3 regions of the Methylobacterium sp. CM6257 genome follow, and region 1 is predicted to be linked to each of the others. Evidence: riboswitches for the same ligand, from Rfam matches in the RefSeq annotation. Region 1 holds a riboswitch; each other region holds the start of a gene.
The links. A riboswitch is a leader RNA that binds a small molecule or an ion and turns the genes downstream of it on or off. The one in region 1 is predicted to bind glycine.
Positions count from the first base shown of each region.

Region 1 (9,790 bases):
CCGGGCAGCGCCACGGCGTTGGCCAAGGTGTCGGCCGGGAGGCCACGCAAGGCCGAGAGCCGGGAAGTGCCGGGCGCCTGCGCGCGTCATCGCGTTCCCCCACGTGGTCGTCCTGAGGCGCGGGACACCGTGTCCCGTGCCGGCAGGTCGAGCACTAGCCAAGCTCGGCAGGATTTGATGTGCGCGTCGACCCTATAAACCGGTAAGATACGTCATCCTCATCTTTGATCTTACTGCGTGCGCGGACGCACGTCTTTGTCTCATCACGAAGCCGGCGGCGGAATCAAGACTCGCCGCCCATCCTGCGCGCGGGACGCCGGCCCGACGATGAGGCGTTCGGACACGTGGCCGTCCTCCTTGCGGAGCGAAGCTGTCCCTCGCCTCGCGCCGTCCTGGGTCGTCTCGCCGCGCAGGCGATGGCGGGTGGGCGCGGCCGACCGGGGAAGGCGAGCGGAAGCGGATCAGGCCCGCCCGGCCCGGAGACGCCGCGGCGGGGCCGCGTCGGCCTCCGCGCGCCCGGGGACGGGCAGGGGGCTCGCCGCCACATAGACGAACCCCTCAGCCTCGTAGGCGAGGCTGGCGGTGTTCCGCCCGGCGAAGCCCCGCTCCAGCAGGCGGGTGCCGAAGCCGCTCCGCGACGGCGGCGCGACCGGGGGCCCGCCCCGCTCGCGCCAGGTCATCCGCAGGATCCGGGCGCCCGGCCCGGTCTCCAGCGCCCAGGCCAGCGCCGCCCGGCCGCCCGGAACCGAGAGGGCGCCGTGCTTGACCGCGTTGGTGCACAACTCGTGCAGGATCATCGTGAGGGCCAGCGCCACCGCGGGCGGCACCCGCAGGTCGGGTCCCTCCAGGGTGATGCGCACCGCCTCCTCGCCGGGCGAGGCCGGGCTCAGGAAGGGGCGCACGGCCTGGCCGGCGATGCCCCGCAGATCGGCGCTCGCCCAGCTCTCGCGCGTCAGGATGTCGTGGGCGCGCGAAAGAGCGAGCAGCCGTGCCTCGAAGGCGTCGCGTCCGGCCGCGGCGCCGCTGCCGAGATTCTTCAGGCTCTGCGCTGCCATCGACTGCACGGTGGCCAGGGTGTTCTTCACCCGGTGGTTGAGTTCGTCGATCAGGAGCCGGTGGGCCTCCGCGCGCCGGGTCAGCTCCTCCGCGGCCGCACTCAGGGCGTCGGCGATCATCGCACCCTCCCGAACGGGGGAGCGGGGAAGCGGGGGCAGCGGCCGGTCCCGGCCCAGCGCGCCCGCGGCCGCCGCCAGCTCCCGCAGGGGACGGGCGATCAGGCCGGCGAGCAGCCACGCGAGGAGCGCCGCCGCGAGCGCCACGGTGCTGCCCGTCGCCAGGATGCTCCAGCGTAGGGCCGTCACCGAGGCCAGGGCCCGGTCGGCCGTCTGGCGCACCACCACCTGCCAGCCGAGGCCGGGATAATCGCGGTAGCCGGCCGTGCGCGCGCTGGCGCTGAGATAGGCGGCGGTGCCGTCGGGCCAGGGGCCGACCCGGCTCGTGCCCTGCGCATCCAGGGGACGCCCGTCCGCCGGAAGCGCCCGGGGCACGGGGGCGCCCTGCTGGGCGGCCGGTCCGAGCAGCACGGTGCCGTCGCGGGACAGGATCAGGATCTCGGCCCCCTGCCGATGGCCCCGGAGCTAGCCTTCGAGGAGGCGCGCCATGTCGCGCGCCCAGGCCCAGTCGAGATGGGCGGCGAGCACCCCGAGGACGCGGCCGTCCGTGGCCCGGACCGGGGCCGCGAGATCGAGGAGGCGCGGGGGCTCGCGGGCGGCCGCCGTGCCCGGGGGCGCCTGCAGCAACCTGGCCGGATGCACGCCCCCCACGAAGGCCCTCTCCCGGCCCGCGCGGAAATAGTCGCGATCGGATACGTCGGCGCCCTCCAGGGCGCCGGTGCTGGTCACCGCCACGCGCCCGTCCGCGTCGATCAGCCCGATGAGCGAGTAGGCCGGGTAGGTCGTCTGGAGCCGCGCCATCACGGCGCGCTTGGCGGCGGCCCCCGCGCCGGGATCGCGCAGGCTGTCCGAGGCGGAGGCGATCTGGATATCGCGCCAGCGCTCGAACATCCCGAGGTCGAGACCCCGCGCCATCTGTCCGGCGATCTCGGCGAGTTGGCCGCCGACCTCCGCCTCGAGCCGGCGGCTCGCCTCGTGGCTCACCAGGGCGGAGAGTGCCAAGGTGGCCAGGAAACCCACGGTGCCGAAGCCCAGCGCCAGCACGACGCGCAGCCGCGGCGCCGGCCCGCGGTGGAGCCCGGCCCGGGCTACGGGCTCGGCATGCGCGGCCGCCGCAGGGGATTCCGATCGCGCGACCGCTTGCATCCGATCTCCCTCGGATCCGGCCCGCCCCGGCGGAAGGGGACTGCGCCCGCAAGGCCTTCTCAGCACGCGCCAGGAGCCTCAGCAAGGCAGGATCGACTTCCCCGGCTCCACTATTGCTATCGGGAGTTGCAAATATGCACCCGGCTGACCCGGTCCCCTCAGCCTCCGAGCAGGGCGTGGGCCGCCCGCACCAGGATCCCGTCCGGGCGGCGCAGCGCGTCGAGCACCGAGAAGTGCTCGGTGCCGGGCACCGGCAGCAGGGGGCCCGGGGCGTGGGCTGCCGCCCGGAGCGCGTGCAGGTTGCGGGCGTCGTGGATCAGGGCCGGCAGCTCGCGGGTGCCGTAGGCGATGCACATCGGCTTGCCCACCGCCGGCAGGCGCAGCGGCGAGAGGGTCTCGACCTCCGTATCCGTGAGGCTCAGCTTGGCGTCGAGATAGGTCTGGCGGATCGGCGCGAGATCGTAGACGCCGGAGATCGCGAGCCCCGCCGCCACCGCCGGGTGGCCGAGCTGCATCGCGGTGAGCAGCCCGCCCGCCGACCAGCCCGACAGGACCAGGGGGCCGCGGATGCCGTGGGCGGGCCCCTGCGCGGAGATCCAGTCGAGGGCCGTGCCGATCTCGGCCACGATCCGGGTGAGGCTCGCCTCCGGGGCGAGGGTGTAGCCGACCATCGCCACCGACCAGCCGGCGGCGTTCGGGCCTTGCGCGAAGCAGGCGAACAGCTCCCGGGCGCCCCGCTGCCAGTAGCCGCCGTGGAGGAAGACCAGGCAGGGCGCCGCGCCGTCCCGGGCCGGGTAGAGGTCGACGGCGTTGCAGGGGCCGGGGCCGTAGGGCAGGTCGAGGCCGGCCGGATGCGCGGCCCGGTAGGCGGCCGAGGCGGCATCCCGGTCGGCGACCTGCCGGGCGCTGTCGTGCACCGCCCGGGTGTTGTCGTAGCAGGCGTCCCGTGCCTCCTGGTCGAGGGTGGCCCAGCGGCGGCGCGGATCCGCAGGGGTCGGGTCGTCCAGGCGGAAGTCCAGAACCATCGTGGGTCGTCTCCGGTCGCCCCGGTCGCACCATGGCAGGCCGACGGGCCCGGGTCGAGGCGGGTCAGAAGCCGGGCCGGGCTCCCGGGATCGTGCCGCCATAGCCCCAGCCCGTGAAGGGCGGAGCCGCGACCCGCTCCCGCGTGGCCGGGGCGAAGACCCGGGCGAGGGGGCTCGGCGCCTCCCAGGCCCGCCAGTCCCGGAGCCGGCCGCGCGCGGCCATGCGGGCGAGCGTCCGGTCCATGTCGGACGCCGTGCCGGAGACCGCCCGGTGGGGCCGCCCGGGATGCGGCCGGGCTTCGGCCGGGAGCACCGCCGGCATCAGGAGCGGGAGGATCAGGACTGCGTGGATCGGCTTCGGACCGGCGCGCATGATTCGGGCTCGACGCGGAGGGGCGGCACCGGCAGCTACGCCGCGGGTGCCCTCGGGGTTCCGGGACATGGTCGGACGGACCGGATATTCCGGTATCCCCACCGCGCCGAAAACCCCGTAGGAAGCCGGATGCCCTCAGCCGGGGTGATCCGCGCGAACGGTCCGGACGGTCCATGTCAGAGCCCGAACAGAACGCCGCCCTGCGTCCCACCGGGTCACCCGATCCGGTGGGGCTGCTCGCGACCCTCGTCGCTTTCGACACGGTGAGCGCCCGCTCCAACCTGCCGCTGATCGACTGGGTGGAGGCCTTCTGCCACCGCCACGGCGCCGCGGTGGAGCGTGTGGGCGACCCGAGCGGCCGGAAGGCGGCGCTGTTGGTGAGCGTCGGCCCCTTCGAGACGCGCCCCGGCTACGTGCTCTCCGGCCACAGCGACGTGGTGCCGGCCGAGAGCCAGCCCTGGTCGTCGGACCCGTTCCGCCTCCGGGAAGAGGCGGGACGGCTCTACGGGCGGGGCACCTCCGACATGAAGGGGTTCTTGGCGGTCTGCCTCGCGCTCCTGCCCGAGATGGTCGCCGCGGACCTCGCGACCCCGATCCACCTCGCGATCTCGTACGACGAGGAGATCGGCTGCCTCGGGGTGCGTCCGCTGATCGCCCGGATGCTGGAGCGCGTGCCGCGGCCGCTCGGCTGCTTCGTGGGCGAGCCCACCGGGATGGACGTGGTGATCGGCCACAAGGGCAAGTCGGCCGCGCGCCTCACCTTCCGGGGCAAGGCCAGCCACTCGGCCCTGGCGCCCCAGGGTGTCAACGCGGTGGAATACGCCGCCCGCTTCATCGAGCATGTCCGGCTGTCCGCGGAGGCGCTCGCCCGGGACGGCGCCCGCGACCCCCTCTACGACGTGCCCCACACGACCGGCCTGTCGAGCGTGGTCCGGGGCGGCACGGCGCTCAACATCGTGCCCGACACCTGTAGCGTCGAGTTCGAGTATCGGGCGATCGGGGCGGACGACGCCGGGGCGCTGGCGGGCGCGGCGATCGCCTACGCCACCGGGACGCTGGCGCCGCTGATGCGGGCGGGGGACCCCGCCTGCGGCGTCGCTGTCGAGCCGCTGATCGACTATCCGGGCCTCGACACCGACCCGGAGGCACCGATCGTGACGCTGGCCAAGCGGCTCGCCGGCCGCAACGGCCACGCCAAAGTCTCGTACGGGACGGAGGGTGGCCTGTTCGAGCGGCTCGGGGGCGTCCCCGCCGTGGTGATCGGCCCCGGCTCCATCGCCCGCGCCCACAGGGCGGACGAGTACGTCACCCGGGACGAGCTCGAGGCCTGCGCGGGCTTCGTGCGGCGGCTGATCCGGGCGTGTCGGGGCTGAGGCGCTCTGCCGAGCGGGCGCGTGGAAGAAACCTTTGCGCCGCTCGCGGCTTGGATCAGCGGCCCGAGCCGGGCCGGGTCGGGAGTCGGTTCCGCGCATGGCCAGCCTCAGCGTCGCGATCGCGTTCGGCGTCCGCCTGCTCCTCGTGCTGCTGTTCCTGCCGTTCAGCGCCCTCGACAAGATCCTGAACTTCAAGGGTGCGGTCGGCCAGGCGCGGCAGGCCGTGCACGCCACGGGGCCCGCCACGCTGCTGATCCTGATCGGGCTCTGCGTGGAGATCGGGATGTCGCTGTGCATCCTGACCGGCACCGCCGACCGGGCCGCCGCCTTCGTGCTCGCCGGCTATTGCGGCGTCACGGCGCTCCTGTGGAAGCAGTTCTGGGTGCCGGGTGACTTCTGGGCCGGCGGCAAGGGCCGCGAGCTGTTCTGGGATTTCCTCAAGAACTTCGCGCTCGCGGGCGGCTTCCTGCTCATCACCTTCGGCACCGGGGCCGGGACGGTCCAGAACTTCTTCGCTGACCCGCTCGGGTCCACGCATCCCTACGCGGCCGCCGATCGGGCCGGGCCGTAGCGCCCGCGCCGCGCGGGCGCCCGGATCCTCAGCCCTTCGGGACGGTGGCGGCCATCGAGGGCCGGCGCTCGAAATCCGCGTACCATGCGGCCACGGCCGGACGACCCTCGCGCCAGGCAAGGTCGGGGAAGCGCAGGTCGAGATAGCCCAGCGCGCAGGCCATCGCGACGGTGCCGATGTCGAGCGCCGGCATGGTCGCCACCAGGGTCTCGAACCGGTCCAGCGCCGCCGTGATCTTGCCGATCTGGCCGGCCTCCCAGGCATCCCAGCGCTGGGATTCCGGCCGCAGCACCCGCTCGTAGCGGGTGAGCAGCGCCGCATCGAGCAGGCCGTCGGCTAGCGCCTGCCGGGTCAGCGTGTCCCAGCGGGCAGCCCCTTCCGGGAACAGGCGCGGGCCGGCCGAGAGGCTGTCGAGATACTCGCAGATCACCCGGCTGTCGTAGAGCGCGGTGCCGTCCTCCAGCACCAGGGCCGGGATCTTGCCCAGCGGGTTGTGGACGGCGACCTCCGCGGAAGGGCCGGTCGGGGAGGCCCCGGCGGCGGTGACGGCGATCCGGCCGATCAGCCCGGTCTCGTGGGCGAGGACCAGCACCTTGCGCGCGTAGGGAGAGGCGGGGGAGTAGAGGAGCTTCATCGGACCGTCCCGGTTGGTCGTGGCGCCGGGACCTTGCACTCTCGCCCGGCGGAATCCAGCCCCCTTGGGGCCGACGGGCGGTCAGACCTTCCGCACCATGCCGGATCCGGCATGCACCGCCCGCGCCCGGTTCCGACGCGCCTGCCGGACACGCTCACGCCAAGCGAGAAAGCGGGTTGCCATCCGGTCCAAGACGAGCATGCACAGGCTGACGACGATCGCCAGCACGCAGGTGGCGCCGATCAGCACGCCCCAGATCCCGGGTGCCGGGATGATCATCAGACACAGCAGGCCGAACACGGCCGCGCCGGGTATCCACTTCGCCATCGCATCATCCGCCTGGAATACGAGGTCCTTCACCGGGGGCAGCATGCGGCGGACGTCTTAACGCGATCGGATCGTGGCTCGGAATCGCCATAATATTTGCGATATCAGTGTATCCTGGTAAAAATTTAGGTTTATCCACCGTAAACAAAGTCCCGGACCGGCATGGTGAAGCTTACGGCCGCGTCATCATCTCCGGCCACCCGTTGCTCGTCCGCCGCCCGTCCCACGACGGTCGGGCTCGACCGCTTCCGGTGACAGCGCGCACCCGCTGTCCCCGGAACGGGCAGGATGCCGGGAATCCGGGCTTCTCCCGCGCGGTCGAATCGGGGTATCGAAGGGGTAGCCCATCGCGACGATGCGGGAGAGACTGGGATCCGCCCACCAGAGGCGGACCCGGCGCCGACGGAGCAACCGCCCCGGAAACTCTCAGGCACCGGAACCGTGTCGTCAGGGCGATCTGGAGAGTGGTGCAGCGGGTGGAACTCGTGGGCACCCGCCGAAGGGGACGTCCGCGCATCGCCTCGCCAGGGCAGGCCGGATCAAGCTCTCAGGCACCGGGACAGATGGGGCGCGCAACCGGCCGACCGCTCGAGGACGGCCTCCACGCGTCCAGTCCCGGAGTCCAAGCCCATGACCCACATCGCCGTGATCGGCGCCGGCATCACCGGCGTGACGACCGCCTACGCCCTCGCCCAGCGCGGCTACCGCGTCACCGTCCTCGACCGGCAGCGCTACGCCGCCATGGAGACCTCCTTCGCCAATGGCGGCCAGCTCTCGGCCTGCAACGCCGAGGTCTGGAACAAGCTCTCCACGGTGATCCAGGGCCTGCGCTGGATGCTGCGCCGGGACGCGCCGCTGCTGATGAATCCCAAGCCCTCCTGGCACAAACTCTCCTGGATGGCCGAGTTCGTGCGCGAGATCGCCCATTACCGCGAGAACACCCTGGAGACCGTGCGGCTGGCGCTCCGGGCCCGGCAGGCCCTGTTCGCCATGGCGGAGGCCGAGGGGATCGACTTCGACCTGAAGACCCGGGGCATCCTGCATTTCTACCGGGACCGGGCGAGCTTCGAGAAGGCGGACGGCGTCAACGCGCTGCTGCAGGAGGGGGGCCTGGAGCGCTACGCCGTCACCCCGGAGGAGATCCGGGCGATCGAGCCGGCGCTCGCCGGGACCTACCACGGCGGCTTCTTCACGCCGTCGGACGCCACCGGCGACATCCACAAATTCACCCGGGGCCTCGCCGCCGCCTGCGCCCGCCTGGGCGTCCGCTTCGTCCAGGATGCCAGCGTCGAGACGGTGGCGCCGGGGGAGGGGGGCTACGCCGTCCGCTGGCGTGCCGCTGCCCACCCTGCCGGGGCGCCGCAGGTCCTGCACGCCGACGCCGTGGTGATCTGCGCGGGCTGCGCCAGCCGGCACTTCGCCGCGAGGCTCGGGGACCGGGTCAACGTCTACCCGGTGAAGGGCTACTCGATCACCGTGAACCTGCTGACGCCGGAGGCCCAGAAGGCGGCTCCCGAGGTGAGCATCCTCGACGAGGCGGCCAAGATCGTCACGAGCCGGCTCGGCGACGAGCGCCTGCGGGTCGCCGGCACCGCCGAGTTCAACGGCTTCAACCGCGACATCCGCCACGACCGGATCCAGCCGCTGGTCGACTGGACCCGGGAGCAGTTCCCCCTTGTCGACACCGACCGGGTGGTGGCCTGGAGCGGCCTGCGGCCGATGCTGCCGAACATGCTGCCCAAGGTCGGCCGCGGGCGTCTGCCGGGCGTGTTCTACAACACCGGCCACGGCCATCTCGGCTGGACCCTCTCAGGGGCCACCGCCGAGATCGTCGCCGAGGCGATTGCCGCAGAGCACGCGCCGGAGAAGCCCGTCCTGCGGCTCGCGGCCTGACGGCCTCCGCGGATCCGGGCGTCCGGAGGACTTCAGGTCCTTCGGCGGGTCGTCGGGACCGCGCCCCGGAGCGCGGGGCGCGCCGTCATTTTCTCCGCGACAGACGGCGCGCCGCGCAAGATTATTTTGTATTATGTGTCCGACCCGCCCCGGAACCCGAGCCGCGATGCGCATGTCCCCGGCCTATATCGACCCCGCGACCGGCGCGACCTTCCCGATCGAGATGCCCCGCTGGCGCTCGGAGACGGGCGGTCCGCTGATGATCACCGACCTGCCGGGGATCGGCCGCGGGAAGATCGATACGGCGAAGCGCTCCCTCTGGCGCTACGCCGCCGCGCTGCCGGTGGCGGTGGCCGACCCGGTCACGCTCGGCGAGGGTTGCACCCCGCTGGTGCGCCGGCCCTGGCGGGGCGGCCATGCCCATTTCAAGCTCGAATGGTTCGCGCCCTCCGGCAGCTTCAAGGATCGGGGCGCGGCCGTGATGCTGTCGATCCTGCGCCAGCAGGGGATCGACGCGGTGCTGGAGGATTCCTCCGGCAACGGCGGTGCCGCGGTGGCGACCTACGCGGCCGCCGCCGGGATGCGGGCGAAGATCCTGGTCCCGGCCTCCACGTCGCCGGCCAAGACCGTGCAGATGCGGGCCGTCGGCGCCGAGGTCGAACTGGTGCCCGGCTCCCGCCAGGACACCGCCGACGCCGCCGTGCGGCAGGCGGAGTCGATCTTCTACGCCAGCCACAACTGGCAGGCCCATTTCCTCCAGGGCACCAAGACGCTCGCCTACGAGCTGTGGGAGGATCTGGGCTTCTCCGCGCCCGACAACGTCATCATCCCCTGCGGCGCGGGCAGCAACATCCTGGGCTGCGACATCGGTTTCTCGGAGCTTCTGCGCCGGGGCGAGATCGCCCGCCTGCCGCGGCTCTTCGCGGTGCAGCCGGCCCATTGCGCGCCCCTGCATGCGGGGTTCGCGGCCGGCGCCGCGGATTTCGTGCCCGTCACCCCGCGCCCGACGCTGGCCGAGGGCGCCTCGATCGCCCAGCCGGTGCGCGGCCGCGAGGTTCTGGCGGCGCTTCGCCGATCCGGCGGCGGCACCGTGGCGGTCTCCGAACCGGCGATCGAGGCGGCCCTGATGGAGCTCGCCCGCTCCGGTCTCTACGTCGAGCCGACCTGCGCGATGGCGGCGGCGGCGCTCACCGACCTCACCGGACGCGGCGCGATCCGGCCCGAGGAGACCACCGTGGTGGTGCTCACCGGCACGGGCATCAAGGCGACGCCGCGG
Region 1 is NZ_CM137735.1:2,931,886-2,941,675, reverse strand. Features, by position in the region: gene ACYCO6_RS14415 (sensor histidine kinase) at 462-1,583, opposite strand; gene ACYCO6_RS14410 (PDC sensor domain-containing protein) at 1,638-2,318, opposite strand; gene ACYCO6_RS14405 (alpha/beta hydrolase) at 2,477-3,343, opposite strand; gene ACYCO6_RS14400 (hypothetical protein) at 3,408-3,716, opposite strand; gene argE (acetylornithine deacetylase) at 3,890-5,089, shown strand; gene ACYCO6_RS14390 (DoxX family membrane protein) at 5,187-5,660, shown strand; gene ACYCO6_RS14385 (glutathione S-transferase) at 5,689-6,294, opposite strand; gene ACYCO6_RS14380 (hypothetical protein) at 6,376-6,666, opposite strand; glycine riboswitch at 6,970-7,073, shown strand; glycine riboswitch at 7,077-7,186, shown strand; gene ACYCO6_RS14375 (D-amino acid dehydrogenase) at 7,252-8,514, shown strand; gene ACYCO6_RS14370 (pyridoxal-phosphate dependent enzyme) at 8,681-9,790, shown strand, end outside.

Region 2 (9,790 bases), 1.5 Mb from region 1:
TGCCGATGGGCGGCAATTACACGGGGCACGTCGATAATCAGACATCGCACCCGCGTGGGCCGAACGAGGTGGAGATCCAGCAGACGGCCTCGGGAATGAATACGGGTCCCGGCACGCCGCTCGATGGCGCCAAGGTGCAGTGGGTCGAGACGGTGACGCTCAAGAATGGGCAGGGACCCGTCCATGGCACCATCACGTTCACCACGCCCTCCGGTGCAACATCAAGCGCCTACAAAGGCACGGCCACCACTGATCCTCAGGGGCGGGTTACTGCGCGAGGCACTTACCAAGTCACCAACAGCACCGGTGAGTTGGCCGGTGTGAAGGGCAACGGTAACTTTTCGGTTGCCTACACCTCGAAGGCGGACTTCACCGGAGAGTGGCGGGGTGAGGTGCAAATGCCCGGGCAGAACTCATCGAAGCGGTGACCACAAAGACGGCCTCTACAGGACAACGCAGTGGACTGTCTGCATGCCAGACAGTCGGTTTAGACGAACGGCCTTATGGGATGAGGCGCGGATATTACCCATAGCGATCAACTTGGGCGGCTCATCTCGAGTCAAAGCTCAGCACGAAGCGTGCCCGGCTCGGCCGAGACGACGGCGCAAGGTATCAAGCACAGCGGTTCATGAGCGATTTGACGAGACCGAATGGACGACCTGAGTTGGGCGTTCGCTTCTGGGAGGGTCTCGCGAGGTGCGGTCGTGTCCCGGGTGGTGGTGTAGCTCGCCGGTAGCGGGAGAGCCCGCCTGCGCGCCCCTCCCAGCGCTGTAGCAGGCGGGATCTCTCGCGGGGTGGTCATCGGCGGTTGCCGGGTAGGGTCGGGTTGCTGGCACCAACCTCAAACCCGAGAGACCCCCGATGACCGACGAGATGATGGCCCTGCGTGGGCTGATGGAGAAGAGCGCCGACACAGATCTCCTGCGCGAGATGATCGGCTTTGCGGCCGAACGCCTGATGGAGTTGGAGGTCGGCGGCCTGACCGGCGCGGCCCACGGCGAGAAGAGCGCCGAGCGGCTGGTCCAGCGCAACGGCTACCGGGACGGGACTGGCAGACGCGGGCTGGGACAGTCGAACTGCGCATCCCCAAGCTGCGTAAGGGCTCGTACTTCCCGGCTTTCTTGGAACCGCGCCGGATGGCTGAAAAGGCGCTCACGGCGGTGATCCAGGAGGCCTACATCCAGGGTATCTCGACCCGGTCCGTGGACGACTTGGTCCAAGCCATGGGTGGCACGGGCGTGTCGAAGAGCCAAGTCAGCCGGCTCTGCCAGGAGATCGACGAGCGGGTCGGCGCGTTCCTCGACCGTCCGCTCGAGGGCGAGTGGCCCTACCTCTGGATCGATGCGACCTACGTGAAGGTGCGCCAGGACGGACGCATCGTCTCGGTGGCGGTGATCGTGGCGGTGGGCGTCAACAGCGACGGCCGGCGTGAGGTGCTGGGCATGGATGTCGGTCCCTCCGAAGCCGAGACGTTCTGGACGGACTTTCTCCGCAAGCTGGCGCGCCGGGGCCTGCGCGGCGTGAAGCTGGTCATCTCGGATGCGCACGAGGGCATCAAGGCGTCAGTGGCCAAGATCATGAACGCGACCTGGCAGCGCTGCCGTGTCCACTTCATGCGCAACGTGCTCGCCCATGCCGGGCGCAGCGGGCGGCGCGTCGTCTCCGCCTTCATCGCCACGGCGTTCGCCCAGGATGACGCCGAGGCGGCCCGGCTCCAGTGGCGGCGCGTGGCCGATCAACTCCGGCCCAAGGTGCCCAAACTCGCCGCGCTGATGGACGAGGCCGAGCCGGACGTGCTGGCCTACATGGGCTTCCCCATCCAGCATCGGGTCAAGCTGCACTCCACGAACCCGCTGGAACGCCTGAACGGTGAGATCAAACGCCGGACCGAGGTGGTCGGCATCTTCCCCAACGAGGCGGCCATCACGCGCCTCGTGGGCGCGATCCTGCTGGAACAGAACGACGAGTGGGCCGTCCAGCGCTCGCGCTACATCACCCTGGAAAGCATCGCTCCGATCGGCGATGATCCCCTCGTCAGCCTGCCCACCCTGGCAGCCTGATCCTCCCGGCCCAAGCCGGTGATCGTGGTGGCTCTCAGCAAGCTACACCACGCCAGGGGAAACGACCCGAGGTGCCAGACACCCATTCGGGTGCCTTCATCGCTTCGTGTTGTGCTGCGAGGCCCCATATGCTTATCTCAGCGCGTCCTCAAGGCGATGCGGGAGAGCCCAGCCCGATCACAAGTCAGGTATGGCGCCGACGGAGCAACCACCCCCGGAAACTCTCAGGCACAATCACCGTATCGTTGGACGATCTGGAGAGAGGCACCGCACGGTGTCCACCGAAGGAGAAACCTCGCGTCTGCGACGTGAGGGAAACTCTCAGGTAAGCGCGACAGATGGGGGCAATCGGACACACCCGTGCGGTGCGTCCGGCGGTCTCGTCGCGGAGAGTCCAGATGCCGGCAACGGTCGCCGAGACCGCCCCCCTCGAACGCACGCCGCTCTATGATTTGCACCTGCGCCTGGGTGCGAGAATGGGGTCGTTCGCGGGTTACGCGATGCCCATCCAGTACCCGGGAGGTGTGCTGAAGGAGCACCTGCACACGCGCGCCGCCGCCGGGCTGTTCGACATATCGCATATGGGCCAGATCGCCCTGAGTTCTGACGATCCGGCTGAGGCCGCACGCTCTCTCGAAGCCATGGTTCCGGCCGATGTGGTCGGGCTGGCGCCGGGCCGGCAGTGCTACGGGCTCTTCACCGACGCGGCCGGCGGCAGCCTCGACGACCTGATGATCGCCAATTTCGGCGATCGCCTCGTTCTCGTGGTCAACGCCGCCAACAAGCGGGCGGACGCCGCGTACCTGCGGGCGCGCCTGCCCTCCGAGGTGGCCGTCGACGTTTTGGGCCGGGGGCTCCTTGCCCTGCAGGGTCCCGCTGCCGAAACCGTGCTCGCCGCGCTCGCCCCGGCGGTCGAAGACATGCGTTTCATGGACGCGCACCGGATCGAGGTCGTGGGCGCACCCTGCCTCGTGACCCGTTCGGGCTACACGGGCGAGGACGGCTTCGAGATCTCGACGCCGCGCGCAGCGACCGAAGCGGTCGCGGAGGCGCTGCTCGCCGATCCCGCGGTGCGGCCGATCGGCCTCGGCGCGCGCGACTCCCTGCGCCTAGAGGCCGGCCTCTGCCTGCACGGCACCGACATCGACGCGACCACGAGCCCCGTCGAGGCCGCTCTGACCTTCGCGATCTCGCCCGCCCGGCGTAGCGGCGGCAGCCGGGCTGGCGGTTTCCCGGGCGATACACGCATCCTGGCCGAGATAGCCGAGGGACCCGCGCGCCGCCGCGTCGGCCTGCTCCCGGAGGGGCGTGCGCCCGTGCGCGCCGGGGCGCTCCTCTTCGCCGAGATCGGCGCTGCCGCCCCCGCCGGCCGCGTCACCTCGGGCGGCTTCGGCCCGAGCCTCGGCGTGCCCGTGGCGATGGGCTACCTGCCTGCCGCGCTGACCGAGCCCGGCACCAGAGTCTTCGCGGAGGTGCGCGGCCAGCGCTTGCCGGTGGCCGTAGCACCCCTTCCCTTCGTCCCCGCCAGGTACAAACGCGGCTGATCTGGGAGATCATCATGCTGAGATTTACCGAGGATCACGAGTGGCTGCGGCTGGAGGACGGCGTCGCCACGGTCGGCATCACCGCGCACGCCGCCGAGATGCTTGGCGAACTCGTCTACGTCGCGTTGCCGAAGGTTGGGGCCCAGCTGACCAAGGGCGAGCCGGCCGCGGTGGTCGAGTCGGTCAAGGCAGCCTCCGACGTCTTCGCGCCGCTGGACGGCGAGGTGACGGAGGTGAACGAGGCGGCAGTCAACAATCCCGCCGGCGTCGGCGCTGATCCGCAGGGCGCGGGCTGGCTCTATCGGATGCGCCTCGCGGACCCGGCCGCGCTGGACGCACTCTTGGACGAGGCAGCCTACGGCGCCCTGGACAAGTAACTCTGCGCCGAATGGCCAGTCGTTTGACCGGCTGATCGCGACAGACAAGACCGCGCGACGATCCGCAGACGCCCACCTGGACCGTGATCCGCCCATGACGATCGCCCCCAGCAACTATGACCCTTACGACTTCGCCAACCGCCGCCATATCGGCCCAACGGTGGCCGAGATCGCCGAGATGCTGGGGTGCGTCGGTGCGCCGAGCCTCGACGCCCTGATCGAAGAGACCGTGCCTCCCGACATTCGGCAAGCTGAACCCATCGACTTCGGGCGCGCACTCACCGAGCGGCGCTCGATCGACCGGCTGCGCGGGACGGCCGACAAGAACCGGCTCCTCGTCTCCCTGATCGGCCAGGGCTATCACGGAACGACTATGCCGCCCGCGATCCAGCGGAACATCTTCGAAAATCCGGCGTGGTACACGGCCTACTCGCCCTATCAGCCGGAGATCAGCCAGGGCCGGCTCGAAGCACTGCTGAACTTCCAGACGCTGGTCTCCGATCTCACCGCGCTCGACGTCGCCAACGCCTCGCTTCTCGACGAGGCGACTGCCGCGGCCGAGGCAATGGGCGTGGCCAAGCGCATTGCGGGCTCCAGGGCGGACGCCTTCTTCGTCGACCGGGACTGCCTGCCGCAGACGATCGCCGTGCTGAAGACCCGCGCCGCGCCGCTCGGCTGGCGCGTGATTGTCGGCGATCCCTTCACGGAACTCGATCCTCGGGCCGTTTTCGGTGCGCTGTTCCAGTATCCGGCTGTGAACGGCGCGGTCCACGACTTCTCGGGCCCAATTGCGGCCTTGAACGAGGCCGGCGCGATTGCTGTCGTCGCCGCCGACCCACTGGCGTTAACTCTGCTCAAGGCGCCGGGGGAGATGGGCGCCGACATCGCGGTCGGTTCGATGCAGCGCTACGGCGTGCCGATGGGCTATGGCGGGCCGCACGCGGCCTACATGGCGACCCGCGACGCGCACAAGCGGGCTCTGCCCGGCCGGATCGTCGGCGTCTCGGTCGACGCCCGCGGCAACCGCGCCTACCGCCTGGCGCTGCAGACCCGCGAGCAGCACATCCGGCGCGAGAAGGCGACCTCCAACATCTGCACGAGCCAGGTGCTACTCGCCATCGTTGCCTCGATGTACGCGGTCTATCATGGGCCGGCCGGGTTGAGATCGATCGCGAGCCGTGTGCACCGGGATGCGGTGCGCCTCGCCGAGGGGCTCGAGCGCCTTGGCTTCACACCCGATCACGCGTCGTTCTTCGACACGGTGACGGTGCCAGTCGGCCCATTCCAGGGCGTGATCATGAGGAGCGCAGTGGCCAATGGCGTCAACCTTCGCAAGGTGGGCGAGGACCGCGTCGGCATCACGGTCGACGAACGCACAAGGCCGGACATTGTCCAGGCGGTGTGGCGCGCCTTCGGCGGCGATCACCTCGCCTACGACGAGACGTGGCCTGAAACGCGGCTGCCGGAGGCCCTGCGCCGCACCTCCGCCTACCTGACCCACCCGATCTTTCATATGAACCGGGCCGAGAGCGAGATGACGCGCTACATGCGCCGCCTCGCCGACCGCGACCTCGCTCTCGACCGAGCGATGATCCCGCTTGGCTCCTGCACGATGAAGCTCAATGCCACGGCAGAGATGCTGCCGATCTCCTGGCCGGAATTCTCGGAGATTCACCCCTTCGTTCCCGATGACCAAGCGCTCGGTTACCGTGCGCTGATCGACGACCTGTCCCAGAAGCTCTGTGCGATCACCGGCTACGACGCGATGTCGATGCAGCCCAACTCGGGCGCGCAGGGTGAGTACGCCGGACTTCTCGCGATCCGCGGCTATCACCTCTCTCGGAATGAGGGACACCGCAATGTCTGCCTGATCCCTTCCTCGGCGCACGGCACCAACCCGGCCTCGGCGCAGATGTGCGGGATGAGCGTGGTGGTGGTCGGCGCCGATTCCGGCGGCAATGTCGACGTGGCTGATTTCCGCCGCAAGGCCGAGCAGTATGCGGATCGACTCGCCGCCTGCATGATCACCTATCCGTCGACGCACGGCGTGTTCGAGGCGCGCGTGCGCGAGATCTGCGACATCGTCCATGCCCATGGCGGCCAGGTCTACCTCGACGGGGCGAACCTCAATGCGCTGGTCGGGCTCGGCCGGCCCGGCGACATCGGCGCCGACGTGAGTCACCTCAACCTGCACAAGACCTTCTGCATCCCGCACGGCGGCGGCGGGCCGGGCATGGGGCCGATCGGCGTTAAGGCGCATCTGATCCCCTTCCTGCCGACCGACCCACGCAATGGAGAGGCAGGGGCGGTCTCGGCCGCACCGTTCGGCTCGGCCTCGATCCTGCCGATCTCGTGGAGCTACTGCCTGATGATGGGCGGGCGCGGCCTCACCCAGGCCACGCGCGTGGCGATTCTCAATGCCAACTACATCGCCAAGCGCCTGGAGGGCGCATACTCGATCCTCTACGCGGGCGCGAAGGGCCGCGTCGCACACGAATGCATCGTCGACCTACGGCCGTTCCAGAAGAGCGCCGGTATCACGAATGAGGACGTGTCCAAGCGGCTGATCGACTGCGGCTTCCACCCGCCGACCATGAGCTGGCCGGTCGCGGGCACTCTGATGATTGAACCGACCGAATCCGAAACCAAGGGCGAGATCGATCGGTTCTGCGACGCGATGCTGGCGATCCGCGAGGAGATCCGCGCGATCGAGACCGGGCGAGCAGATCGGACCGACAACCCGCTCAAGAATGCGCCGCACACGGTGCAAGACCTCATCGGCGCCTGGGAGCGACCCTATTCCCGCGAGGCCGCCTGTTTTCCGGCAGGGGCGCGGAGGATGGACAAGTACTGGCCTCCGATCAACAGGGTAGACAACGCTTACGGCGACCGAAATCTCATGTGCAATTGTCCCCCGCCGGAGACGTGCGACACAGCCGCCGAGTGAGCAGCGTCCGCACGCGATCCACGCGTCGAACAGCTCGGATCGGCGGAGTACTTGTGGAGCGGCTGGCCGGGTATGGCCGGAAGCTGCCGGTCCGCTTCTGGACGAAGGTAGGGGAAAGCGACCGCTCGCGCGACATGGGCTGGACGCCAGAAGTCGACCCATCTCGGGCCTTCAGGAAGTCTGCCTTTTGGTAGTCTGGCTGGCCTGGATTGCGGACCTGCGCAACATCCGCATAGGGCACCGGAGCAGGCCTTCGCGTACTTGGATAGCGCGCCCGGTCGGGTCTCCAGTCGTCGTCGGCTGTGTGAACAATACCGGTCAGCGTGTGGGTACATGCCTCAGCAGGGACCGTCGCCGCTCGTTTCCGAACTTGAGCGGTTCGGATCGGACGCTTGCGATCAGCGCAATCAATTCACCAAGGCAGAGTGCCCATTGCCTGGCCCACTCGGCAGCGTGGAGCCGAACGTGAAGGCCGAGTTCCCGGTAAAGTGGACCTGCGATGCGATCACCGAACCGTAGCGGGCCGGGTTCGTGGTCGTTCCGTTTCCTGTGAACGTCACCGATGTGGCTGGTGCATACAGCACCCCGTCAAGAGAGACGGTGGAGTTGCCGCTGATCGACAGGGAGGTGCCGCTCGCCGAGCGCGATTGGAAGAGCACGATGCCCGTGAGCGATCCGCTGCTCGGGGCGGTCAGGCTGATCGATGGCGTACCAGTGATATCGAGGGACGAGTTCGCATCGAGGAACAGGGTCACGCCCGATCCAGAGATGGTGGCATTGCTGTCGATTTTGACCGACGCGCCCTGGAAGTAGTAGATCCCCGCCGCCAGGGTGACGTTGCCCCTGAACGTCGCCGCCCCGGTGTAGCAGCCCGACGTGAGCGTCCCACTCAAGGTGCCTCCCGCTCTGCAGTTGGTCGGTGTAGGCTCGGCGACCGCCGCGAGCGGATCGGTCGTGGGTGAGCCGCACTTGCTGACGGCTGGGCTGTAGCCGCGGGGGCTCTGGGACGGAGTGTTGGCTTGGCAGATCGAAGTCGCCGTCATCTGCGCGGCGTTGCCGTTCGATGAGATCGCGGTCGCTGCGGAGGACTTTGCCCTCGCCGCGCAGTTCAGCGTCACCGCTGTGCTGCCGGCAATCGTGAGTGTGTCCGCGCTCGTCGGATCGAGCGCGTACAGGCAGGCCGTACCAGCGACACCGTCCCCGTCGCTGGTCATGATGGCGATTGAGTGGGCCGACAGGCTGAACGGACCGGCCGAGCCGGCAAAGCGCGAGAAGAAGCCGGGCACCTGGTTCTGATGCGCGACGTCTCTGGCAGCCGTCACCCGCACGGCATTCGCGGGTGTGTTCGCATCCGGTGCTCGGTACGTCTTGGTGGAGGCGTCGTAGACGACCAACTCGACGTCGCTGGCGAGCGTCACTTGCCCGGCGTTGGGCGGCGCGTTCAGGTTCGCCAGGGTGACCGCTGCCTGGACTGCGTTCGTCGATGACGGCAACTGGCGCACGCCCGCAATCGCCCCAGCATCAGCGGCAATCTGCAGGCGCATACCGTTGTAGCGCAGTACACCCAGGTCGACCGCGAGGGCGCCGACGCCGAGCATAACCGGCATGGTCAGCGCGGAGAGCACCGTGATCCCGCCCTCCTCGTTGCGCAGGAACCTCCGCATCATTGGCTCTCCTGGGGCAACGTTGCGGAGGCAGTCATCGATCGGGTGCCGTAGAGGCTGGCGAAGAAGCTCGTCGGCGCTGCGCTGGTGAGAGGGATCGCGGCTGTGACCAGGTAGCGAGTGGCGTCAGCGGGATCTTTGGCGGCTGTCACTGTCGCCTTCGTCTGCGCCCAGCGTGGGAGGGCAGCCACCACGGCGTCATGGGCAGCCGTCGTCGTGATCCGGCCAAGGGCGAGTTGGCGCGCTTCGGTCCATACGGCTTGCTGTGCGGAGGTAAGCGTGAAGAAGGCGAACGAGAACTCGCAGATCGCCATCATCAGGCCGACAAACAGGGGGGCGACCAGGCTGAACTCGACAGCGGAAGCGCCGGAGCGGTCCGACCGGAATTCTTGAAGGAGCTGCAGTGCCATTGCGGGGGCAAACCGTGATGATCAGAGCAGTATACGGCTTGCGTTGATACGATCAGCATCGTGGATGGTTTATCGGCCAGTTGATCGGAGTGATGGTTAACAGCTTGTCAATGCCTTATATCCGATCAATAATTCTTTTGCACAGAGCCCGTCAGGACAATCAGGTTGCCTGGCCGACTGGGGATCTTCCGTGAAGGACCGACGACCGAGTGGGAGGCGGTCGGGCCGTATCAGGCCGCCTACGTGCCTCCACGCATCCGCGACGCCGTGCGCAATCCCACTCAGACGGTGGCACGCATGCTGATGGGCGCGACGGTGCGCAGGGCCCGCTTCTTCGCGACGATAGGCACGGCACCCGCGACCCGGAAACTACGCCCACCGGGCCGGGACGACCTGCATGCCTTCCTGCGTCACGCGGCGGCATACGGCTACGCCCTCGCCACACCCGAGGAGAACGCCGCCATCGGCCTGACGACACCCGCCTGACCGACAGCCCCGCGTTACCTGATCACCGTTGAAGGAGGGACTTGCGCACGCAAAGCGAGCGCTCGGCATTCCCGTACCGCGACAACCTCTCATGCGGCCACTCGCCAGACGGAAGCCTTCCCCCGAATCATGCACCGCGGGCTTCCGCGAATTTGCGGCCACGCACTCGATTGTCAATAAAATGCACGAGATCGGAGGCGGCATCGGCGGGGCTGTCCGAGCCGCCCGCATTTTTATTGACAACTTCGGACCGGTCGCGGACGATCGGCGTAACAATCACAAGGGAGGAAGGTGCGATGCGC
Region 2 is NZ_CM137735.1:4,396,154-4,405,943, forward strand. Features, by position in the region: gene ACYCO6_RS21455 (hypothetical protein) at 1-428, shown strand, start outside; partial or broken gene ACYCO6_RS21460 (IS256 family transposase) at 862-2,060, shown strand; glycine riboswitch at 2,210-2,310, shown strand; gene gcvT (glycine cleavage system aminomethyltransferase GcvT) at 2,459-3,604, shown strand; gene gcvH (glycine cleavage system protein GcvH) at 3,619-3,981, shown strand; gene gcvP (aminomethyl-transferring glycine dehydrogenase) at 4,076-6,928, shown strand; gene ACYCO6_RS21480 (DUF7305 domain-containing protein) at 7,336-8,595, opposite strand; gene ACYCO6_RS21485 (TadE/TadG family type IV pilus assembly protein) at 8,592-9,002, opposite strand; gene ACYCO6_RS21490 (hypothetical protein) at 9,168-9,488, shown strand; gene ACYCO6_RS21495 (hypothetical protein) at 9,616-9,790, opposite strand, start outside; gene ACYCO6_RS21500 (ABC transporter substrate-binding protein) at 9,785-9,790, shown strand, end outside.
Region 2: another riboswitch for glycine. It lies ahead of gcvT (glycine cleavage system aminomethyltransferase GcvT); the one in region 1 lies ahead of ACYCO6_RS14375 (D-amino acid dehydrogenase).

Region 3 (9,790 bases), 2.3 Mb from region 1:
CCAAATCGGCTACACCTTTCACGCCGGCGGGATCCCGATCTCGACGGGCGTCAGGGTTTATCGCGAATTCGACGTCAAGAACCGTTTTCAAGGCACCGCGACTTACCTCACCATTTCGGCTCCGCTCTGGGTGGCGCCACCGAAGGCGACCGTGGAGGCGCAGCCGCTTGTCGCGAAATACTGAAGGACCGATCAGTTTATCCGGCAAGCCGAAACGGGACCTGCATCGTGCTGGCGAAGCGGCCCGGATCGGCCAGCGAAGCCCGGGGCAAGATCTTTCGAGAAGTAACCGAACAGCATAGGTTTTTGCACGGCGGCCGGATCAGGAACAACCGGCCCCCCCGGCTGGCGGCCAAGTCTGGTGTGAGAAGCCGCTCAAGCTCCGCCGTAACGTCAGGCCCGCGCAGGGCACCGCGCAGCGCGTGGGCATAGGCCACCATGGCTCGGGTGAGGTCGGGTGCGCCGCCGAGCAGCCCCGCCAAGCCGAACGCGAAGGCAAGCGCCTGCCCCACGCGTAAGGCAATCTGAGTGCCTCGGGCATGGCCGAGACGGCGAGCGAGGATGGCGCGCGACACGCGACCCCCGTCCATCGGGAAGGCTGGGATCAGGTTTGATCGAGCAGGGTTCCAGAGCCGACTCTTCCGAGATGGCGCGAAATAACAGCCTCGATGAATGAGAGCTGACAGAGCGGTTCAGAAGATGCGCCAGCGCCGGAGCGTACCATCTTTCTCGAACCGTTGATCCAGCGCGTTCGCAAGGGGAGATGGATTGTGGTCTCTTGCTCACTGATGGCGGCGGCCGTCGGCCTCGCCGTGACGGCCATCGAACCACCGCCGGCGTTCGCCCATGATTGCGGGCTTGGCGCTCATCACGGCGGCGGTTGGCATTACGACGGTGGCCACCGGCATTTTGGGGGCTGCCATCGGCACGGAGCGTTTGCGCACCATGCCTGAGGCGGCCCGCACTGGCAGGGCGGGTGACATCGCGGCCGAACAATCGTGATCAACCGGGCCTATCCCGTCTGGCGCGGCCCCGGACTTTGGTGGTCGGACGACCATACCCGGTCTATCGCCCGTCGGTGCCGGTGAACGATGACCCAGGATGTCGCGTGACTCGCAGCGTCGGTGCCACCCCGTGAGACCGGCATAAAATCTTGACCGTCAAGACCTGCCCCCCGCCTTAACGAGGTCGTCTCTCCGCCGCAATCAGCCGGGTTGATGCGCCCGCAACAATGACCGCGCTGTCGGATGGCGTCCCACGCCCGACGGCCTCTTCTTCAATGGGATCCCGCGATGCGCCTCCACAACGCCGTTAACATACTTCTTGCCGTACTAACGCTCGCCGCGACCTGGCTTGCCACCCCCGCCTGGGCCGCGGAGAAGCGCATCGCGCTCGTCATCGGCAACGCCGCCTATCCAGCCCGTCCGCTCGCCACCGCCGCCAACGACGCCGGGCTCGTCGCCCAGGCGCTGCAGGCGGCGGGCTTCGACGTGATCGGCGCCCGGGATCTCGACGAGGATGGATTGCGGAAATCGCTGCGCGACTTCGTCGACAAGGCCGCGGCCGCCGGGCCAGACACGGTGACGTTCGTCTATCTCGCCGGCTACGGCCTGCAGCTGGAAGGCGAGAACTATTTCGCCCCGACTGACCTGCGCGTGGCCAGCGCCGCCGATGCCGGCCTTCGGGCGCTGCGCGTCTCGGACTACACCAAGAGCCTCGCCGCCCTACCGCTCAAGGCGCGCTTCTTAGTCCTCGACGCGGCGCGGCGCACGCCCTTCACCGTGCCGGAGAAGCCGCTCGCGGGCGGACTCGCCCTCACCGAAGCCGAGCCCGGCAGCCTGATCGCCTTCAACGCCGCACCCGGGACCGTTGGACCGGACGAGAAGTGGCCCTACGGCGCCTATGCTCAGGCGCTTGTCGAGATGATCCGCGAGGGCGGCCTCCAGCCGGGGCCGCTGTTCGACCGCGTGCGCCTGCGCGTCGATGCCGCCACGAAGGGCGCCGAGGTGCCGTGGGATGCCGACCGCACGGCTTCCGCGTTCGTCTTCTTCGACCGGGCCGGCAACGCTCCCGCTCTGGGGCGGGAGCGGGTCGCCACGCTCCGCGACCGTCCGCTGCGCGACCTCGGCGTCCAGGACGCCTACGCGGTCTGCCTGGAACGCGACGACCTCGCCCGCTACCAGGAGTTCGTGACCGATTATCCCGGGGACGCTCTGGCCCGGCGGGTGCGCGCGCTCATCGCCGCGAGGCGCGAGGCGCTGGTCTGGAGAAGTACATGGATCGTCGGCACGCCGGACGCCTACTGGTCATATCTCGCCTGGTACCCGCGCGGGCCGCACGCCTGGGATGCGCGCCGACGCCTCGCCTCGCTCGCCGCAGCGTTGGAGCCGCCGCCGCGCTACGCGGTGCTCGCCTACGACGTGCTGCCACCCGCGCCCGAGGAGATTGTGTACGTCGACCGGCCGGTGCTCTTCCTTGACGACCCGGTCTTCGCACTGCCGCCGCCACCCCGACCGGCCCTCATCTTCCTTCCGCCGCCGCCGGCCTACCTTGTGGCGCTGGCGCCCCCGCCGCCCGTTCTCGGCGTCTACGCCCTGCCGACACCGCCGGTCATGCCGGTGCCGGCCTACGTGTCCGCACCGGACTACGTGACGCCGCCGCCGAACAACGTGCTGTTCCAAAACATCCACAACACGGCCGTCATCGAGCAGATCAACCGCCAGAACACAGTGACTCAGGCACCGACGGCGGCAAGTCCTGGGGCCGCCCTCGGCGTTGCGGCAGCCCGGATCGCATTGCCCGCGGCCCTGCAGCAGCGTGCGGCCGTAGCGTCGGCGCATCCACCGGGAGCCACCCCGCCTGTCGCCGGCATGGCGGCGGGGTCGAGGTCGGACGGCCCTCGGCCGGGGCCTCTTCCATCCGGTCGGCAGGTGGCGCTTCCCCCCCCTGTCGGCACAGCCGGGAGCTGCGCATGCATTGCCCGGCATGAATGGCCAGCCCCTCCCGAGTCTTTCGTCCCGAACCGCAGGTTCGCCCGTCGCTCCGACACCTGCCACCAAGCCGCGGCCCGCCTCCCGGCCGGCTGAGGTTCAGCCGCCGGCGCCGGTCAGCGCGGCACGCCCTCAGATCCTCCGCTCCGGTTCAGGCGTGCCGGCCCAACGGTTACGCGGGCCAGCCGCGGAACGAGTCGCGACAGCGAGGGCGGCCGTCGACCCGCGCGCCGCGTTCATGGCGCAGCAGCGACAGGACGCCTTTGCGCGGCGTGCTGCCGCTCAGGCCATGGCGGCGCAGCGTCAGCAGCAATCGCAGGCCGCTCGCCAGCAGCAGGTACAACAGGCCTTCCTACGTCATCAGGCCATGCAGGCGCAGTTCGCACAACAGGCAACCCAACGGCAGCAACAAGCCGCCGTGCGCCAGCAACAGGCCGCTCAGCGACAGCAGATGATGGCGCGTCCGCAGCCGGCTCCTCCTCCGGTCGCACGGCCAGGGCCGCCGTCACACGGCAACCCGCATCCGCCATGTCCCCCCGGTCGGCCCTGTCGATAGAGCGCATGGCGCCGCCCGCGGTCGGAGGATTCATGGGTTAATCAGATCAAGCCCGACGCAGGCGGCGGTGGCCTGCATGCGAGTCGCCACCTGCAGCTTGCGCCTCACCGAAAGGAGCTCCAAGGTCCTGCCAGATCTGGTCGCTGTGCCGGTAATCAAGAAGCCCCACAAGGCCGAAATCTTGCGGCGCGCGTTCGCTGCGACTGCACCTGTGTCATCTCATGCCGGTCTGGTGCGGCAGTATGAGCAGATACTTCGCTGTGCAACGTCGAGCCTTCAGAAGCGGCAGGGTGGACAGTAAGAGCACTATTTTGATGTCCGCTTGGAGGAGGGCCCATGTTGGCTGAATGGCCGAAATGGGCGCAGAGCTGACGGTCCCCTTCCTGGCTAGGAGCCAAGCTCCGGTTGTGGCGCTGCCATGGAGAACCTGTTCCTGAGCCGCGTTCCTCCATGCTGCATCATTCGTACCACCGCACGGCGAGACCAAACATCTAGGGTTGGCTCGGAAGGCTGAGCGGAAAGCTCAACTCCGTCGTGCCGTTCGCCATCAGCATCTGGGCTGGAGGAGCCGCAAACGGGCCGGCCGCTTTGACAGCAGCGACCGCGCGCTCATCGAGGCTGCGCGATCCAGAACTCCTCTCGACCTCCACCAGCAGCACGGAGCCGTCCTCGGCGATGCGAACCCGGACCTCGACCGTCATCGAGCGGCTCATCTGTCGCCGCGGGGTGCGGGAACGGTCGGCCGCGTCGATCTTCGCGAGCACGGACGAGAGCCAGCGCTGGACCCCGAGCGGCGCTCCGGCCTCGCTTGGAGCGACTGAGCCGAGGAGGCTGAGGCAGAGCGAACCGGTAAGGAGTAGCAAGCGGAGGGTCATGGTGGTCACATTCAGAGAAGGCCGAACGGCCGCGTATCTGCCCTGAGAAGCGAGCAGCGGCAGGGCCGGGTGATGACCATTTCCTGGCACCCATTATTTCTGCTCCAAGCCGAGGCGGCACTTGAACGATTGCGGCGAAGACAAGTTCAGCCGAGCGATGGGTCGAGGTCGAATATATTCCTCACCGATGTAGCAGCGTCGCGCACCAGATCTGTGGCTGTGTCATGGCATTCCTGCCATATTGCGATGCACCATACTGTCGTCACATTCCGTGTCATTTTGCCGGCCCGTCAAATAACAACGGGAATGCAGTAATGTTGTCTTGTCCTCGCCTTGCCCTCTTGGCTCTCGCCGCGACTGGCTGTGTCGTGGCCTCAGGTGCCGAAGCGGGTACTGCGATGCGGACGCAGGCGGGTGTTGCCTCGTGGTATGGCCCGGGTTTCAACGGCCGTACGACGGCCAACGGCGAGCGCTTCAACACGCACGCGCTCACAGCCGCTCACCGCACGCTGCCCTTCGGCACGAAGGTCCGGGTGACCAACAAGAGCAACGGCCGCTCCGTGGTGGTGCGCATCAACGATCGCGGCCCCTATGTCGGCGGCCGCGTGATCGATCTCTCCAACGCTTCGGCCCGTGCCCTCGGCATGTCCGGCCTCGCCAAGGTCAGCCTCGCACGCGTGTAACCCGTGCGCGTTCTCACCGGCGGCAGCGCGTTCCAGCGCCGCGGCATCCAACTCGAACCAGCGGCTCTGTGGCCCGCCAGCGTCGCATCAGCTCCTGATCAGAGCGGCGCCTCCTCCTCTCAGGTGCACGTGTGCTTACCCTCCATGGGGACATGGGGAACACCTCGGCCGTTTGGGAGGGGCGAGAAAGCGCGGCAGATTCAGAGAGTTAGTTGGAGCGGGCGATCGGGATCGAACCGACGACATTCAGCTTGGGAAGCTGAGGTAGAGCGTTGAACCTATTGAGACATGTTCCCCGTGTGCCTTTCCCGGCTCCCTGTCCACTTGGCCGCTGACAGCCGTTTTTCCCCGCTGGCGATCGTCATCATTCGGGGCGAGCAGAGGGGCGCGGTTGCCGTACTTCGTGTGGTGCAGCCCTGATCACAGTGATCGCCATTCTCCAGCTCGGCGCGTTCAGCCGCAGGGCTGTCAGAAGCCATCGAAGCTTCGATAGGGGAGGGCGCCTGATCGGGGAACTAGGCACTCTGAGCTTGGCCTTTGCCGCGGCATAAGAGCGGTGAGGTAGGTGCCCGTCACTACGGTGAGGAGCCAAATTCCGAAAAGCAGACGCGCCGTTTTGTGCCCAACCCGGCCATTCAGCCGGCGGCGGCGATATCCCGGAAGCAGACGCTGCTGGCTGCGATCGGCCATTCGCACAAAGACGGCTCATGGAGCCTGCCGGGGCGGCTTGACGAGCTTGGTCAGTTTGCGCACCAGCTCCGCTTCCGTGAACGGCTTCTCCAACCGGGGCTGGTGACGGTAGACAGAGGCATCCGCCAGCTTCACATCACCTGTGGCGAGGAGCACCTGGGCCAGTCAGCAGGTCGTGAACGTCCTGGCGCGTTCTCCGGCTCCCGCGGTCGGTCTGGACGACCGGAAGCTCATGCATCGCGTTATACTCTGATTGACGACGCACTGCTTGAGCTTTCCGGAGGGGACCAGTGATGACCACCCTAGTGCCCACTGATCTCGAACTGGCGATCCGGCACGTCACCGAGGGAACGGAGCGCGTCATCAATCAGGCCCGTCTCGTCGCGAGGCTGAAGGCCGAAGGGCACGACACCGCCGAGGCCGAGGGGCTGCTCGCGGAGTTCCGGCACGCTCTCGCGCTCATGGAGGACCGCCGGCAGCGCCTCCAGGCTGAGCACGAGGCTGATGAATAGACGGCGGAGGAGGCGCCGACACGGCGAACGCTGGGGTCTGAACTCAATCAGCTTAGCCGCGGTGACGCCCGAGAAGGGTGGGGAACCGTCATCGTGCCGCCACCTGAAAGCCGACATTCAGCTTGGCGCCCTTCTCGGTCGTTCGACGGCCTTCATCGCCATCTCTGAAGCCGACATTGCCTCAGGTGGGACCTCTGGTGCTTGCAGACCCTTGGCAGGAGGCAGGTCAAGCGCGAGGCCACCCAAGCGCTTGCCCGCGAGTGATAGGCCGCCGCGGCCCTGGCAGCCAACGAAGGGCATGACCGCAAGAACATGCTCGGCATGTTCAAGATGCCTCAGGCCGCGAACGCCGCCCTCGCCACGCAGCATCAAGACCGCCGAGAAAGGCTGTCTACGTCTAGGCCCGTCCCGCCAAGGTCGAGAACCAACTTGATCGCTTCCGCGAAGGAGTTCTGGGAACGCGTCATGCGCGAGATCGCCAAAATCCTGGCCGAGAGCGAAGCCGCTCGCCGCCGTCGTCAAACTGACCGACGAGGATGCCGTACGGTACGCTATCGAGAAAGGCATCCGGTTCGTTCACGGCTGTCGTCCAGGGCCGTCAGCGTGTCTCAACGCACATTTTAGATCGTAAGCTAACGAATTATCTGGTTTGCTACGCCGTTTGGTGTTAGTTGGAGCGACAGGTCATCGACGCGCGGGAGAGAGCCGGCTTGAGCCGGCCGCCGAAGGAGCAACCGCCCCGGAAACTCTCAGGCACCCAGACCGCTCGTCGTTCAACACTCTGGAAAGCGGAGCGGCAGCTCCCGCCGATGGTGTAAGGCGCAACCTCTCCCGAGGTTGGGCCGATACTCTCAGGCCGATGACAGAGGGGGCTCGCAGGCATGGCGCCTGCGGAGCAACCTCGGAGGTCTGCGCGATGACATCCCCATAGCCTGACCTGCCGGAAGCCAACGGGCTCACCGCAAATTCCTTCTTCGCGACCGACCGGCTCATCCCATGGGCCGCAACGACGACGCACGCGCGGCATCGACCGCGCGGCGCTCTCGGTCCTGCGCGGGCCAGGACGTCCGCCCGATCCTCTAAGCTGGAAGTCATCCGATGTTGGCCACACGCCGAAGCCTCCTGCTGGCGGCCGCCGTCCTCGCGCCGGGCCGCGCACAGGCCTTCTTCTGGGACAGCGAGCCCGAGCCGCCAAAAGCCCCCGCACCCGTCGATCCTACGTCGAACCGCGATGCCTGGTTCATCGGCGAGATCCCGGACAACCCCTTCAACGTCCTCAAGGTCGACCTCGCGCTCGTCCCGCCGGAGTTCCGGAAGCAACTGGTGGACTACGATGGCCCGGAGCGCGCAGGTACACTCGTCATCGATACGCATGAGCGTTTCCTCTACCTTGTGCGCGAGGTCCGGACGGCGATCCGTTACGGCATCGGGGTGGGCAGAGCCGGGTTCACCTGGTCGGGCACCGCCGTGGTCAAGCGCAAGGCGAAGTGGCCGGGCTGGCGCCCGACGGAAGCCATGCTGAAGCGCCGGCCCAACATCCCGCGCTACGTCGAGCCAGGCGTTGAGAACCCCCTCGGGTGCCGCGCACTGTACCTTTATCAGGGCGACAAGGACACGCTCTACCGCATCCACGGCACCAACGAGCCCTGGACAGTGGGGGGAACGGATTCCTCCGGCTGCATCCGTCTTCTGAACGAGGACATCTACGACCTCTACGGACGGGTCCCGCTCGGAACGACCGTCGTCGTGAAATCCTCGATGCCGGAGGTGATGGTGCAGCAGGAATGGGACGACCAACCCCGATCCGATAACCAGGTCCTTCTTTTCAAATGACCGCCGTACGTGGCCGGGACGAAGGCTGATGTTCGAGACTGCGACCGCGACCCTGGACTGGCTCGGCGTGACCGTATTCGCGGTCGCCGGCGCCCTCGTGGCCGCCCGCAAGGAGATGGATTTCGTGGGGTTCGCCGTCCTCGGCACCGTGACGGGCGTCGGGGGTGGGACGCTCCGGGACCTCCTTCTCGGCCTGCCGGTCTTCTGGACACAAACGCCGGCGTACCTGCTCGCCTGCGTGCTCGTTTCGTGCGCCGTGTTCTTCGTCGCGCACATCCCGCAATCCCGGTACCGGCACCTGGTGCGGCTCGACGCACTGGGACTGGCGCTGTTCGCGGTGGCTGGGGCGGAGAAGGCCCTGCACGCCGGGGCGAGCTCCTCCGTGGCCATCGCCATGGGGGTGGTCACGGCCACCTTCGGGGGACTGCTCCGGGACCTCCTCGGCGGTGACCCCCCGGTCATCCTCGGTCGCGAGATCTACGCCTCGGCCGCGGGGGCCGGCGCAGCGGCCTTCGTGACCCTGAACGTCCTCGGCGCTCCACGCGAGCTCGCAACAGGCATCGGCTTCGCCGTCGCCCTGCTCGCGCGAGCCGCATCGCTCCACTTCGGCTGGACGCTTCCGCAATATCGCCGCCGCACCGGCATCTCCTATCATTGATGACGGTAGATCCACCGCGGCTAACCGACTTCGAAGCGCCCCATAACAACCGACTTCAACGAAGGACTGCTCTCGCGGTCCGATCCGAAGGGAATGCCAAGATGATAATCGGCAAACGTCGCACTTGGCTCGCGCTGGTGGCCTTCGTCTCTCTTTCAGCCTTCTCAGCCCCCGCTTTCGCGCAAGCCGACGCGAAGGGATTGCCCGGCCCGACCGAGGAGCAGCTCGCGAAGCTGAAGGACGTCTACGAGGACTTGCACGCCAACCCCGAGCTCTCGATGCAGGAGAAGCGCACGGCTGGCATCGCCGCGAAGTGGCTAAAGGAGCAGGGCTTCGAGGTGACCGAGGGCGTGGGTGGCACGGGCGTGGTCGGCATCTTGCGCAATGGCGACGGCCCGACCGTGCTCCTACGCGCTGACATGGACGCGCTGCCGATGAAGGAGAACACCGGTCTCCCTTACGCCAGCACGAAGAAGGGGATCGATCCCGCATCCGGCCGGGAAACGGCCATCGCGCATTCCTGCGGACACGACCTGCACGTGACCTGGCTGATGGGCGCGACCCAAATTCTGGCCGCCAACCGGGATAGGTGGCACGGGACCGTATTGGCCGTGTTCCAGCCGGGCGAGGAGATCGGCGAAGGTGCCAAAGCCATGGTCGACGACGACATGGTGAAGCGCTTCCCGAAGCCGGTCGTCACGCTGGGCCAGCATGTGCTGCCGTTCCCGGCCGGGCAGGTACGCCTCGCCAGCGGCCCCGTGCTCTCCCGGAGCGACAGCCTCAAGGTGACGTTGTACGGGCGGGGCGGGCACGGCTCCGCACCGGAATCCACTATCGATCCGGTGGTGATGGCCGCCGCCACGGTGATGCGGCTCCAGACCATCGTCTCGCGCGAGGTCTCCATGACCGACAGCGCCGTGGTCACAGTGGGATCGATGCAGGCCGGGTCCAGCGCCAACATCATCCCGGATGAGGCTCAGCTTCAGCTCAACG
Region 3 is NZ_CM137735.1:5,204,855-5,214,644, reverse strand. Features, by position in the region: gene ACYCO6_RS25425 (SphA family protein) at 1-184, shown strand, start outside; partial or broken gene ACYCO6_RS25420 (site-2 protease family protein) at 471-611, opposite strand; gene ACYCO6_RS25415 (hypothetical protein) at 859-1,002, shown strand; gene ACYCO6_RS25410 (caspase family protein) at 1,293-3,086, shown strand; gene ACYCO6_RS25405 (hypothetical protein) at 3,163-3,333, opposite strand; gene ACYCO6_RS25400 (TonB family protein) at 4,038-4,421, opposite strand; gene ACYCO6_RS25395 (septal ring lytic transglycosylase RlpA family protein) at 4,736-5,104, shown strand; gene ACYCO6_RS25390 (hypothetical protein) at 5,642-6,088, shown strand; gene ACYCO6_RS25385 (hypothetical protein) at 6,088-6,306, shown strand; glycine riboswitch at 6,992-7,081, shown strand; gene ACYCO6_RS25380 (L,D-transpeptidase) at 7,405-8,139, shown strand; gene ACYCO6_RS25375 (trimeric intracellular cation channel family protein) at 8,168-8,797, shown strand; gene ACYCO6_RS25370 (amidohydrolase) at 8,899-9,790, shown strand, end outside.
Region 3: another riboswitch for glycine. It lies ahead of ACYCO6_RS25380 (L,D-transpeptidase); the one in region 1 lies ahead of ACYCO6_RS14375 (D-amino acid dehydrogenase).